One region of the Rhizobium aureum genome, then DNA from elsewhere that is predicted to be linked to it. Evidence: predicted binding sites of a transcription regulator. Region 1 holds the regulator's gene; the other holds the start of a gene.
What was found. The regulator LexA, encoded in region 1, represses DNA repair genes until DNA is damaged. The targets are predictions, from matches to a motif close to TGTTCNNNNTGTGTTCNG.
Positions count from the first base shown of each region.

Region 2: PH552_RS23270 (PA0069 family radical SAM protein) is a predicted target of LexA. The motif match lies at 5,642-5,659, and genes of this name have one in related genera.

Region 1 covers NZ_JAQJCI010000004.1:334,592-341,887, reverse strand. Annotated here, with positions in the region: gene eno (phosphopyruvate hydratase) at 1-205, opposite strand, end outside; gene kdsA (3-deoxy-8-phosphooctulonate synthase) at 355-1,194, opposite strand; gene PH552_RS12990 (VOC family protein) at 1,191-2,078, opposite strand; gene lexA (transcriptional repressor LexA) at 2,504-3,226, shown strand; partial or broken gene PH552_RS12980 (ComEC/Rec2 family competence protein) at 3,207-5,619, opposite strand; gene gltA (citrate synthase) at 5,987-7,276, shown strand.
Region 2 covers NZ_JAQJCI010000012.1:12,133-19,428, reverse strand. Annotated here, with positions in the region: gene PH552_RS23305 (AtpZ/AtpI family protein) at 1-286, shown strand, start outside; gene PH552_RS23300 (F0F1 ATP synthase subunit A) at 365-1,117, shown strand; gene PH552_RS23295 (F0F1 ATP synthase subunit C) at 1,184-1,411, shown strand; gene PH552_RS23290 (F0F1 ATP synthase subunit B) at 1,490-2,083, shown strand; gene PH552_RS23285 (F0F1 ATP synthase subunit B) at 2,087-2,578, shown strand; gene PH552_RS23280 (phosphotransferase) at 2,882-3,646, shown strand; gene PH552_RS23275 (ribonuclease HII) at 3,651-4,310, opposite strand; gene PH552_RS23270 (PA0069 family radical SAM protein) at 4,415-5,572, opposite strand; gene PH552_RS23265 (glycosyltransferase family 2 protein) at 5,813-6,331, shown strand; gene PH552_RS23260 (hypothetical protein) at 6,510-6,824, shown strand; gene moaB (molybdenum cofactor biosynthesis protein B) at 6,846-7,296, opposite strand, start outside.

The DNA.
Region 1 (7,296 bases):
CTTCGACTGCCTTCTCGACACCCTTGCCGTGGTAGCGCTTGCCGCCATCGCGAAGCTCGACGGCTTCATGAGCGCCGGTCGACGCGCCCGACGGAACCGCCGCGCGGCCCATGCTGCCGTCTTCGAGGTAGACATCGACTTCGACGGTCGGATTGCCACGGCTGTCGAGAATCTCGCGGGCGATAATGTCGGTGATTGCGGTCATGATAGCTTCCTGCTCGCTGGTTTATAAATCGATTTAAATCGTCTTAATCGAAGGCGCGGAAATTACAATGGCGATCCGCGCCGCGATTTGGCACTCCTGCAGGCCGCGTAAAGCAAATTCATGTCAGCCTGTTGAATGCCCGATATTTCTTAAGCCTTGGCCACGGCGTCAAAGGCCAGCAGCTTCTCCAGAAGCCGCGGCATATCCTTCAGATAGACCATGTTCGGGCCGTCCGAGGGCGCATTGTCCGGGTCCTCATGCGTCTCGATAAAAACACCTGCGACGCCGACGGCGACCGCAGCGCGCGCCAGTGTCTCGACAAAGCGGCGGTCGCCCCCAGTCGAACCGCCCTGCCCGCCAGGCTGCTGTACGGAATGGGTCGCATCGAAGATGACGGGTGCGCCCATCGCTGCCATGATCGGCAGCGAGCGCATATCCGAGACCAGCGTGTTATAGCCAAAGGAAGCCCCGCGCTCGCAGAGAAGAATGTTCGGATTGCCGCTCTCATTGAGCTTGGCAAGCACATTCTTCATATCCCAAGGCGCAAGGAACTGCCCCTTCTTGACGTTGACGACACGGCCGGTCTTGGCCGCGGCAACAAGAAGATCGGTCTGGCGCGACAGGAAGGCCGGGATCTGCAGGATATCGACCGTCTTGGAAACGATGGCGCACTGCTCTTCCGTGTGGATGTCGGTCAAAACCGGAAAGCCATATTCCTTCTTGAGGTCGGCAAAGACCTCCAGCGCCTTTTCCAGGCCGATGCCGCGCTTGCCCGACAGTGACGTACGGTTGGCCTTGTCGAAGGACGACTTGTAGACAAGGCCGATGCCGAGCTTGCCGCAGAGTTCCTTCAGGACGCCGGCAACCATGAAAGCATGGTCGCGGCTTTCCATCTGGCAGGGGCCGGCAATCAGCGACAGCTTGGCGCTGTTGGAAAAGAGGACCTTGGAGGCACCCTCACCGACGGTGACTTCGGAATTCGTGGTCATGCTATCTCCTCGAAGGCGAACAATGCGCCCTGTCCGGGCGCCAGCCTTGCCAGTATACGATTGTTCTTACGCGTGTAGGTGACGCCGTTAGCAGCGAAATGCGACGATGTCACGGAAAGATCGCGCGTTTTGAAAAGGATTGCGCGTGCGCGCAGCCCGGGATCGCTGGTATGGACCGGCAAATCGTAGAATGCTTCCATTCCTTCCGGCGTCAAAACTTCGACATCGACATTGGCCGCCTTGATCGTCAGGCCGAAGGAATGCTCCAAGATCCGCGGACCGCCAACGACCTCTTCGAAAAAGCTGCGATACACCGCCGGTTTCAGCGCGGAAAGCGCCACCCGCGCAATGCCGGTCACCCCGTTTTTGTGACGCTCGAGTACGCTGCGATCGGCCGGCAGCGGATTGATGCGCTGGCAGCAGAAGGCCAGGAAATCCGGCGCACGCAGATCCGCCGCAAATGCGAGGCGAAAACCGGCCGTGGGTTCCGTTCCATCCGGCATCTTCATCGGCCGGGAGAAATCCAGCATGGGTCCAGCCGAAATCCCAGCCGCCTTGAAACGCCCATCATCGCCGACAGCATCGTCCGTGCCGAAAACCAGGGCCGAAAAACCATCCTCGGCAACGCGGAAGCGATAGGCTTGGTCGCGCGCAACAAAGACATTGCCGTCGGCAATGCTCGTCTCGCATTGCTCCTGCGAGGCCACGCCCAACGGTTCGAGATAGGTCTTGTCGGCAAGGAACACACAGGCATTTTCAGTGCCGAAGGGGTGGCGCGCATCCGGTGCGACCGTGAAGCCAAGCTTGCCCAGGCGCTCCCGCGCCAGAGCGATGTTGACGGTCGGCAGCACGAGATGATCCAGCGGATGCGGCGACAAAGTCATGGTCCTCCCTTGTTTGCCTGCAAAAGCAGATTTGCGCTCATACAATGCTCAATTCAAGCCGAAAGCCAAGCCCGTGAAAGCGCAGGAGAACGTGGGCCGGACGCAACTGCGGCAACCCGAGCGCACTGATTCTCAACTGCGGTCGAGTTATGTGCCAGTCGCCGTCTTCATTCGCACACGAGCAGAGCAGGATTGAGGTGAATCGTCCATAAGGCGAACAAAGCGGCATTTCTCATATTTATCGATGAATTAGCGCGGATATAATTCGCAAGGAATTTCAAGCGATCCAGTCGATGGCGGCAAATATTTGATAGGCTCCGCGAAGCTTTACCGAAATTTAAGCACTTGCAGAACACATATGGAACATATAGTGTCCGTTCTGGATTTGTTTCACGACGATTTTCTTGATTTGGGGTTCCAAGACGATGTTGACGCGCAAGCAGCAGGAACTGCTTCTCTTCATTCACGAGCGAATGAAGGAATCCGGTGTCCCGCCATCTTTCGACGAAATGAAGGACGCACTGGATCTGGCATCCAAATCCGGCATTCACCGTCTGATCACCGCGCTCGAGGAGCGCGGCTTCATTCGCCGCCTGCCCAATCGGGCGCGGGCACTCGAAGTCATCAAGCTGCCGGAGGCCTATAATTCAAGCCTGCAGCCACGACGCGGCTTTTCACCGAGCATTATCGAGGGCAGCCTCGGCAAACCCCAGCCAGTCGCGCCTCCAGCCCCGGCAAAGGTTGCCAACGACGAGCACAATAGTTCCGCATCGGTACCGGTCATGGGGCGCATCGCCGCCGGCGTTCCGATTTCCGCCATTCAGAACAACACGCACGACATTACCGTTCCCGCCGATATGCTCGGCTCCGGCGAGCATTATGCGCTGGAGGTCAGGGGCGATTCGATGATCGACGCCGGAATTTTCGATGGCGATACGGTCATCATCCGCAATTCGACGACAGCCAATCCCGGTGATATCGTCGTTGCGCTCGTCGACGACGAAGAGGCAACGCTGAAGCGATTCCGCCGCAAGGGCGCTTCCATCGCATTGGAAGCCGCCAATCCGGCCTATGAAACCCGTATCTTCGGGCCGGATCGCGTCAAGGTCCAGGGCAAGCTTGTAGGGCTTATTCGGCGCTATCATTGACAGACGAGTTATCACCAACAGTTGGACTATCATTGACGGGTGATATCTGCGCAGGTGGCGTACCGAATTTGCCGGTGCGCCAATCATAGGTTCGGTGCCTGGTCCATGGTCGCTGAGGGTTTTCGAAAGCGACAGAGACAATAGGCTTATCGGCCGTGAGCGTCATTTCGATGGACCCGGTTTTGCGCAATGTCGCACCGGTTATGAGCATTGCGGCCGGAACGGCAATAATCAAGTCGTAGCCGGATCGGCGTGACGACGATGTTTGCGGTATCGCAAGCCGGCGGCAGATAGGCGGCATTTTCGATGGTGACCAACATGGCGCCGTTGTCGAGCATCGCCACGCACCATGCGCCCTTCTGACAGGCGAAACTTCCCTGCATTGTCCGATCCAGAGCCTCCTCCATCGCCTTGCGGACTGCATTTTGCTCTTCCCTGCTTAACCGGCGGCGGCGATCGGTCGTCTTATTGATCTGCGGAAGCCGGTCATCAGCGGGGAGCATGGTGGGTGGCTGATGTTCGGTTGCGACCAGCGCCTTCTGCCATTGTTCGAAAATGAAGACCTGCGGCCTTTCGCGATTTGTGGCGAGTATATCGTCCTGTCGCAACGCAACCAGGACACCATCTTCGGAAATCATCAGATCCGGCTTCGGCACACCTGAGCCGAATGCCGCCACGCCGATGGATGAAAGCAGCAACAGCAAGCCTAAATGGCGAAGCCGGGTCCGCAGCACGGTCATGATCAGAAAGCCGGCAATGAAGGTCGGCATCAGCCAGCCGGGTTGGCGGCCGAAGGTGATGTCGCCTCCCCAACCGGCCACAGTTTTGGCGATCAGGATGACTAGTTCCAGTCCCTCGCCGGTGACGTTCCAAAACGGCCCGTCCAGGCCGATAGGCATCAGCAGCATTGCGGCCATGCCGAACGGCATGACAATGAAGGAGACGACCGGCATGGCCGCAAGGTTGGCGGCGAGACCGTATGTCGCCAGCCGGTGAAAATGCTCGATCGAAAAGATGGCCGTCGATGCACCGCCGATGAACGAGGTCGACAACACGCCACCGAAGAAGCGCGACACGAAGAGCAGCGGGCTTATCAGACGGATCCGCGAGAGGATGTTTTCGCGGTGCCGCCGCCGTTTCCACAGCGAATAGCCCGACACCAACGCCAGCGTCGCTGCATACGACATCTGGAAGCTTGGGCCGAGCACCTGCGACGGCGACAGAATGAGGATGACGATGGCGGATAGCGCGACATTGCGAAGGCTGAGCGACGGCCGATCGAAAAGTACGGCCACCAGCATGATCGCCATCATGATGAAAGCGCGTTCGGCGGATACGCCGAAGCCTGAAATCAGGTAATAGGCCGTTACCGTCAAAAGCGCGCCGAAGGCCGCGAACTTCTTGGTCGGCCAGGCCTGAGCAACTCCCGGAAACAAGCTGAACAGATAGCGCAGGCCGACGTAGAAGATGCCGGCCGACAGCGCCATGTTCAGCCCTGAAATTGCGATGATGTGAGTGAGACCGGCAATTCGCAGCGACTCGGTCGTATCCTTTGAGATCGCACGTCTCTCATCGGTGACAAGCGCTGCCGCAAAGGCGCCCGTATCTCCCGGCAAGGTTTCCCGGATCCTGTCTCCGATGCCGTTGCGCAGGCCGGCGAGCCAGATATCGGCCTTATCCAGCGGCGAATCTGCAACGCCATCACCGGATGGAGACAATAAGGTCGGGTTGCCATAGGCGAAACCGTTCGCACCGATTCCATTGAAATAGGAACTGAAGGCGAAATCATTGAGGTCAGGCAGAGCAGGCCCGGACGGCGGTGTCAGACGCGCCTTGCCCTGGATGCGATCGCCGAGATCGAACGGCTTCGCCTGCTTGCGTATGAAGATCGTGACCCGTTCCGGCGAACGGCGAATCGTAGGCTTTTCCGTCGTCTCGACCCGGACGACATAGCGCCAGCCTCCATTGTCATAGGATTCGCGCCGCTCGACGCGGCCGGTGACGGTCGTCGTCACCGCCGAGTCGAGCATCACAGTGGAAACCCGCCAACTTTCCCATTGCGCCAGCGCCATGCCGAGGCAAATAAGCATGCCGGCGAAAAGCAGGTGGCGAGACAGCCTACCCGCTTCCCGCCGGAGCGCGAAGCTGGCGGCAAAGACACAGAGGCCCGCCAGCACGGCTTGCGGAGGCGGATCGCTACTAGCCTTGAACCAGAAGATGGCACCAAGGCCCATATAGATCGACGCGAAAAGGATGGCGCGGCCGTGTGTCGCCTCCTCTTCGACCAGTCGAGCAACGCTTCCTCCAATGCGGCCCGCGACCAGAAGGAGACGCGAAGCCAACGGCGCCTGATCCTGCGTCCGCGCTCCTTGCCGCACTTTGGCGCGAAGCATGATCGTCGCAACAGCAGGCGAAGCTGCGAGGGCGCAGCGACATTCCGGCCTTCTTCCCGCTGCTCCGTTGCCTCCAAATTAGGCACTCGCCACCGCCCCCATACAAAACCACAGCTTCGGCGCGATTTTTGCCGTCACCATGCAGTGATTTCAACCGAAATCGGCATGAGAGAAACGAAATAGAGGCGGTTTCCCTGCGCAGCCTTGTCAATGACGCTACCGCAGTGCCCAAAAGTTGATACCGCATTGCACAATTCGGCAATGGGATAACTTGGCATTAGGCTCTGGATCATATAGCTAGTCGGTAGTCGCTTAACCTTTTGGCGCTTTTTATGGCGTCAATCCCGCCAAATCTTGGAGGATCAGCATGACGGAACAAAGCGCGAAACTAACTTGGGGTGAAAAGACGGTGGATTTGCCGGTGAAAACCGGAACCATCGGCCCAAGTGTCATTGATATTGGTGCCCTTTATAAGAACACCTCCACTTTCACTTACGATCCTGGCTTCACCTCGACCGCATCGTGCGAGTCCAGCATCACCTATATCGATGGCGACGAAGGCGTTCTGCTGCATCGCGGCTATCCAATCGATCAGCTGGCCGAACATGGCGATTTCCTCGAAGTCTGCTACCTGCTGCTTTACGGCGAGCTGCCGACGACGGCGCAGAAGAAGGACTTCGACTATCGCGTGACCCACCACACGATGGTGCATGAGCAGATGTCGCGCTTCTTCACCGGCTTCCGCCGCGACGCCCATCCGATGGCCGTCATGTGCGGCTGCGTCGGCGCGCTCTCGGCTTTCTATCACGACTCGACCGACATCACCGATCCGCACCAGCGCATGGTCGCAAGCCTGCGCATGATCGCCAAGATGCCGACGCTCGCCGCCATGGCCTACAAGTACCATATCGGCCAGCCCTTCGTTTATCCGAAGAACGATCTCGACTATGCGTCCAACTTCCTGCGCATGTGCTTTGCTGTTCCGTGCGAAGACTATGTCGTCAATCCGGTGCTCGCCCGCGCCATGGACCGCATCTTCATCCTGCATGCCGACCATGAGCAGAACGCATCGACCTCGACGGTTCGCCTGGCGGGCTCTTCCGGCGCCAACCCGTTCGCCTGCATTGCAGCAGGCATTGCCTGCCTCTGGGGTCCGGCCCACGGCGGCGCCAACGAAGCCGCGCTGAACATGCTGAATGAGATCGGCACCGTCGACCGCATTCCGGAATTCATCGCCCGCGCCAAGGACAAGAACGATCCGTTCCGCCTGATGGGCTTTGGTCATCGCGTCTATAAGAACTACGATCCGCGCGCCAAGATCATGCAGAAGACGGCGCATGAGGTTCTGGGCGAGCTCGGCATCAAGGACGACCCGTTGCTCGACATCGCAATCGAGCTCGAACGCATCGCTCTGACGGATGAATATTTCATCGAGAAGAAGCTCTATCCGAACGTCGACTTCTACTCCGGCATCACGCTGAAGGCTCTCGGCTTCCCCACGACCATGTTCACCGTTCTGTTCGCTCTCGCCCGCACCGTCGGCTGGATCGCTCAGTGGAACGAAATGATCGAGGATCCGCATCAGCGCATCGGCCGTCCGCGGCAGCTCTACACCGGTGCACCGCTGCGCGAATATGTGCCTGTTTCCAAGCGCTAAGCTTCGGTATTGAAACAAAA
Region 2 (7,296 bases), on a different contig from region 1:
GGCGAACAAGCGCGCTGCGGTGAGAGAGGGTGAACGCGAGGAGGTTCGCGCTGAGGAGAGCCGTAAGGGTTATGCTCAGGCGATGAAGCTTTCCAGTGAGTTCATAGCTGCGATCATCGTTGGTGTCGTTCTGGGCTATGTCTTCGACCGTTTTATCGGTACGACGCCGTGGGGCATGATTATTTTTCTGCTTCTCGGATTCTGTGCCGGCGTGCTGAATGTGCTGCGCTCTGCGGGCAAGGTGGCGACACCGGTGCCGGGCGAGGGTGGGCACGATAAGAAATGAGCGGAAGCAACGCTGCGGCGCTGTTTCCAGATGAGAAGCATCCGCTCGGTGGAGCGGAAAAATGAAAGAGAACAAGCGGTGGCAAACGATCCTACCCATCAGTTCCTGATCTTCAAGATTATCCCGATCGATATCGGCGGAATTGATTTTTCGTTCACCAACGCCTCCCTGTTCATGGTTGCTTCCGCAGTGCTCTCCGCGGGTTTCCTTTATTTCGCCAGTGCGCCGCGCGGCGTCATCCCGACGCGCTCGCAGTCGGTGGCGGAAATGGCCTATGAGTTCATCGCCTCGATGTTGAAAGAAGGGGCGGGGACAAAGGGAATGAAGTTCTTCCCGCTGGTCTTCTCTCTCTTCATGTTCGTCCTGACGGCGAACCTGCTCGGCCTCGTTCCTTACTTCTACACCGTCACCAGCCAGATCATCGTGACGCTGGCGCTCGCACTGCTCGTCATCTTCACCGTTATTTTCTATGGCTTGATCAAGCACGGCTTCGGCTTCTTCAAGATCTTCGTTCCTGAGGGTGTTCCGGGAGTTCTCTTGCCGCTGGTGGTGGCGATCGAGATCATCTCCTTCCTGTCCCGTCCGGTTTCGCTCTCCGTTCGTCTTTTCGCCAACATGCTGGCAGGTCATATCACGCTCAAGGTGTTCGCAGGCTTCGTCGCCTCGCTCGGAGCACTCGGCGCGCTTGGTATCGGCGGAGCTGTTCTTCCTCTTATCATGACCGTCGCCCTCACCGGTCTCGAGTTCCTTGTCGCCTTCCTTCAGGCTTACGTCTTTGCGGTGCTGACTTGCATGTACCTCAACGACGCAATCCATCCGGGCGGCCACTAAGGATAAAGACATTGGCGTCTAACGGCGTCAGTCATTCACCGCACAACCATTTCAAAGGAGTTCAACATGGACGCGGAAGCAGCAAAGTTCATCGGCGCAGGTTTGGCTTGCTTTGGTATGGCCGGCACGGCTCTCGGCCTCGGCAATATCTTCGGCAGCTACCTGTCCGGCGCACTGCGCAACCCGTCGGCTGCTGACAGCCAATTCGGCCGTCTGGTATTCGGCTTCGCCGTTACGGAAGCTCTGGGCATCTTCTCGCTGCTCGTCGCTCTCCTCCTGCTCTTCGCCGTCTGATATCAGCGGCGTCATAGATCACGGTTCGCGGGCAGCGAGCCGTGATTCTTTGTATTTGCAGACCACCTGGAGGTGAGCATGTTTGTGACCCCGGCATATGCTGAAGAAGCACCGCCGGCCGCCGGAGCGGTGCACACGGAAACGGGTGCGCCGAATGAAGGCCATCACGGCGGCGTATTCCCGCCGTTTGACCATACGACGTATCCGTCACAGCTGTTTTGGCTGGTGATCACCTTCGTCATCTTCTACGTGGCCATGCAGAAGATCGTTATTCCGCGCGTCGGCAGCATTCTGGAAAGCCGGCACGACCGGATCGCCCAGGATATCGAAGAGGCCTCGCGTCTGAAGGCTGAAGCCGATGCCGCCGTTGCGACCTATGAAAGCGAATTGGCCGCTGCGCGCGCCAAGGCGAATTCCATCGGCGCCACTGCCCGCGATGCCGCCAAGGCCAAGGCCGAAGAGGATCGCAAGGCGATCGAGGCGAGCCTGGCTGAGAAGCTCAAGGCCGCAGAAGGCCGCATTGCTGAAATCAAGGCGAAAGCCTTCGGCGATGTCGGTGCGATTGCCGAGGAGACGGCTGGTGCCGTCGTCGAGCAGCTGGTTGGCAATGTCGCCGGCAAGGCCGATGTCGCCTCCGCGGTTGCAGCAGCTGCCGCCAAGCAGGAGGGCTGATCCATGGAATTCGCTTTCGACAACACTTTCTTCGCGTTTGTCAGCCTTCTCATCTTCCTCGGCCTGATCGTTTACCTGAAGGTTCCGGGCATGATGGCGAAGTCTCTGGACGACCGCGCCGACCAGATCCGCAACGAACTCGCTGAAGCCAAGCGCCTGCGTGAAGAGGCCCAGCATCTGCTGGCCGAATATCAGCGCAAGCGCAAGGAAGCAGAAGCTGAAGCCGCGAATATCGTCGCCGCAGCCGAGCGCGAAGCCGATATGCTGACGACGGAAGCCCGCAAGAAGACGGAGGAATTCGTCGCCAACCGCACGGCACTCTCCGAGCAGAAGATCAAGCAGGCTGAAGCCGATGCGATGAAGGCGGTTCGTTCCGCCGCCGTCGACCTGGCGATCGCCGCTGCTGAATCGGTGCTTGCGAAGAAGGCCGATGGAAGCATCCAGTCCGGTCTCTTCAACGATGCCGTCAAGGAAGTGAAGACGCGGCTGAACTGACGCGTTCGGAATATCGAATTTGGAAAACCCCGCTTCGGCGGGGTTTTTTGTTGGTGGGAGGACATGCTATCACAGAGCGGCTTCCCGTCGCATGAGCCCGGTTCAACGTGCAGTTTTGCGCAGGAGAGCAGCCCCTTATGATGGGATGCCGCAGGCTCTTGAGCCGCCGAAGGGACCGGAGCCTCGAACCACGGGGTGCTGAAGCAATGCGGTCAAATCCCCGTTAATCGTGGCCATCCGATTTCTCGCAGATTGATCGTTGCCGCAACGAACGGCAAGATCAGGAAATGAGGGGGAGGACAGATGCAGCCCACAATGGACGAAGAGCCGTTTCGCCAGGACGATCTTATCGTGCGGCCCGTTCGCCCTTGGACACCCGGCGTCCATGCGCTATTGGCTTCCCTGCCGCTGCATGGCTTTGATGCCGCCCCGAAGCCGGACGGATTTGACGACGTCTGGGAGAGAGTGACCTATCTGCCTGGTGCCACGGGCGATCTCGGCGACTGTGCCGAGATGCGCTCGAAGCAGATCCTGCAATCGGCCGCGCGATTGCTGCGCCGCTATCATCATAGTTCGGCGCTGGTCTTGCGCGATCTTACTGTGGCTTGGCCGTGGCAGCTGCCACCCCGTCTGCCGTCCGAGGTCATCTGCCACGGCGATTTCGCACCCTATAATGTCGTTTTGAACGACGGCGAGGTGATCGGGATTATCGATTTCGAAGCCGCCCATCCCGGTCCGCGGATTTGGGACCTGGCCTATGCCGTTTATCGCTGGGCGCCATTGTCCTCAAGCGTGGCGGTGGAGGGATTGGATAGCCTTGCCACCCAGATCCAGCGTGCGCGCCTCTTCGTCGACGCCTACGGGCTACCGGTTTCCGAGCGTAGTTCGCTTCCGGCGGGCATTATCGAACGGCTCGAAGCGCTACTCGCCTTCATGGAACGGGAAGCTGCACGCGGCATTGAGAGATATCGCCGGAACCTGCAGGATGGTCATGATCGCATCTATAGGGAAGACATTGCCTATATCACGAAATGGTCGCCGGAGATCGTCGCAGGACTGAGGAATTGAGACCTCAGACGGCTTCCTTCTTGAGTGGGCGGAAGCTCATGCGATGCAGCGAGCAGGGGCCGTGTTGCTCGATGCCGGCGCGATGCTGCGGCGTGCCATAGCCGGCATGGGCGGCAAAGCCATAGGCAGGAAAGACGACGCCTGCGCGGGCCATCATCCGGTCGCGGGTCACTTTGGCGACAATCGATGCGGCGGCGATGGAGAAGGAGCGCGCGTCTCCCTTGACCACGGCTTTCCCGGGGCAGGCGAGCCCAGCCGGCACATCGAGCCCATCGGTCAGCACGTAGCTTGCCGGCACCGCCAGCCCGCAAATGGCGCGTCGCATCGCATCCAGGCTTGCCTTGCGGATATCGGTCGTGTCGATACGGGTCGCGCTGGATGAGGCGATGGAGATCGTCGCCGTCGCGAGGATCTCGACGAACAGTTCCTCGCGCCTGGCGGCTGTCAACTGCTTGGAATCGTTCAGCCCATTCGGAATGCGCTCGGGATCGAGGATGACGGCGGCAGCTACGACCGGCCCTGCAAGCGGGCCTCTGCCCACTTCGTCTGCTCCGGCAACGGGCCAATGTCCGGCACGCCGAGCGATCAATTCCAGCTCGAAGGTCGGGACGAGCGGGATGTCCTCGAATAACATTGGAGAATCGGGTGGTGTGCTGCGTAACATGCGGCGAAGCTCGCACACCACCCGATCTCCTGCAAGCCCCCGGTGGATCAGGGCGGCGAACCGGGGGCTTTTCCAGCGGGTACAGGGAAAACCCGCAAGGAATATCAGAGCAACGATAGCTGAACACCGCTGCCGTCAGGCGGCACGAACAGGTCATCGCGCAACGCGATATTGCGACGCGTGAGTTCGAGCCGGCGCGTTGCCATTTCGAAGCGGCGGCTGATTTGCCAGGCATAGGGGCCAGCGCCCTTCATGCGCTTGCCGAATTCGGCATCATAATCCTTGCCGCCGCGCATCGAGCGGATCAGCGACATCACATGGCGATAGCGATCCGGATAATGCTGCAGCAGCCAGTCGCGAAAGAGCGGGCTCACTTCCAGCGGCAGCCGCAAAATGACATAGCTTGCCTCCTGCGCGCCGGCCGCTTTGCCCGCGTCGAGGATGCGTTCGATTTCGTGATCGTTGAGCGCTGGAATGATCGGCGCCACCATGATCGCGGTGCGGATGCCGGCCTCGTTCAGAGCCTGGATCGCTTCCAGCCGCCGCGGCGGTGTCGCTGCCCGCGGCTCCATGGTGCGCGCGAGCTTCCGGTCGAGCGTCGTCACCGATACTCCCACCCGCACCAGGTTCTTGGCGGCCATGTCCTTCAGAATATCGATATCGCGCATGACCAGCGCCGACTTGGTGACGATGGCAACCGGGTGGTTTGCCCGATTCAGCACTTCGAGGATCTGCCGCATGATCCGCCATTCCTTCTCGATCGGTTGATAAGGGTCAGTATTGGTGCCGATGGCAATGACGCGGGGCTTGTAGCCGGGCTTTGCCAATTCACGCTCCAGAAGCTTGGCTGCATCCGGCTTGGCAAACAGCTTCGATTCGAAATCCAGCCCCGCCGACAGCCCCATATAGGCATGCGTCGGCCGCGCGAAGCAGTAGATGCAGCCATGCTCGCAACCGCGATAGGGATTGATGGAACGATCGAAGGAAATATCGGGGGATTCGTTGCGCGTGATCGCGGTGCGCGGCTTTTCCACCTGTACTTCGGTCTTGAAGGGTGGAAGCTCTTCCCATGTCTGCCAGCCGTCGTCGACGGTCTCACGCTGCTGCGGCTCGAACCGGCCGCTCGGGTTCAATCCGGCGCCGCGTCCGCGCCGGCGCTCCGCGTCGACCCTGAGACCGGCCTCGGTGATCAAAGCGTTGGCAACGTCTGCCGTATTGGCAGGCGCGAATGCGGCCTGCCCTGCAAGGGACTGCTCGTTCATCGGTAGCTCCAGGGCGGCTCATGCCATCGCATGCCGCGTCTAAGATGATTAAATTCCTATCCGACAAATGAGAACATTGCAAGAACAAAAATCCGGAATCACCATCTTCCGCTTCACGCGTTCGAGGCGCTGGTGAAGGAGGTGTCATGGTTTCGAGGTGGTGCATCAGGGTTTTCTTAAACGTTCCGGCCCGGGGGTTAGGTGCTGGCAATAAATTATGCGCCGCTTTATAAATGGGCAATGTTGACGGTCATCATGGAATGCCAGGATCACGAACCCGAGCTGGCGCAGACATTGGCGACATTGGTGGCAGGCGCGGTCGAAGGGCTGGTCTGCGATGTCGTCGTGCTCGATCACGGCTCCAGGGACGGCACTTCGCGAGTGGCGGATGCCGCCGGATGCCGTTTTTATTCGCAGTGGGATATCAAGGACATATTGCGTTCGGCGCGCGGTGACTGGCTGCTGCTGGTCGAGCCGGGTGCCCGGCCGCAGGCGGGCTGGATCGACGAGATCGCGGAATATGTCTCCCTGAACAAAGCCCCGGCACGCTTCACTGCGTCGCGCGGTTATCGCCGGCCCCTCCTTCAGCGCATTCGCAAGGGCACGCAGCCTTTGGAACTGGGATTGCTTTTGTCGAAGGCTCAGGCCATCGCGGCTGCCAGAACCGGCATGCGGCTGGCCGAATTCGCTAAAGGCCGCAAAGGCCGCAGCCTTTCAAGCGAGCTCATACCCTCGTGGGTGGCGCGGGCGGCACGATAGCACGTGGGTTTCGAGCCAGATTTCATTTGAAAAGCTGCAAATACCTGCGATAATTTTCCTGTGGCGGCACCTTACGCGTGTCGCGTCGGGCGGCCGACCATGAAGATGCCGATATGCGGCGGAGCAGGTCAGCGGCACACTCCTTGTCCGCCGGGATACCGGCGAAGGGAGGTGCGTCATGAAACGCACGATGCTTTACCGCCTCTTGTCCATGGCTCTCATGTCAAGTGCGATCCTTTTTCCCGGCGTTGCAGGTTCCCAGGCGATGCTGGTTTGCGCCCAGCGCTTCGATATCGTCGCCTTTCTTGGCGACAACCTTTCCGAAAAACTTTCGGCGGTCGGCAAGCTCGATCCCAATACGATCGTGGAGATCTACGCCGCTGAGAGCGGTAGCTGGACGCTGTTGATCACCGACGCCTCGGGGCGCAGCTGCATCATTCTCAGCGGCGATAATTGGGAATCAATTCCTGCCCTGCCAGGGCCGAAGGCATAGGAATGTCCGCGATGAGCAGATCTACTTGGAGACGGCGCCGCGCTTCAGATGCTCATCGAGGCGCGGCATGATCTCCACGAAATTGCAGGGCATATGGCGATAATCGAGCTGCGCCTTCAAAATGCCGTCCCAGGCATCCTTGCAGGCGCCGGGCGATCCCGGCAGCACGAAGATGAAGGTGGCATTGGCGACGCCGCCGGTCGCCCGCGACTGGATCGTCGCCGTGCCGATCTTGTCGTAGGAGATACGATGGAAGACCTCGGAGAAGCCGTCCATACGTTTCTCGAACAGCGGCTCCAGCGCTTCGGGCGTGACATCGCGGCCGGTGAAGCCGGTGCCGCCGGTAGTGATCACCACGTCGACCGCATCGTCTTTCGTCCAGGCTTCTACCTGCATGCGGATGCGCTCCTTGTCGTCAGGAACGATGGCGCGGGCCGCCAGCCTGTGGCCTGCTTCGGCAATGCGCGCGACA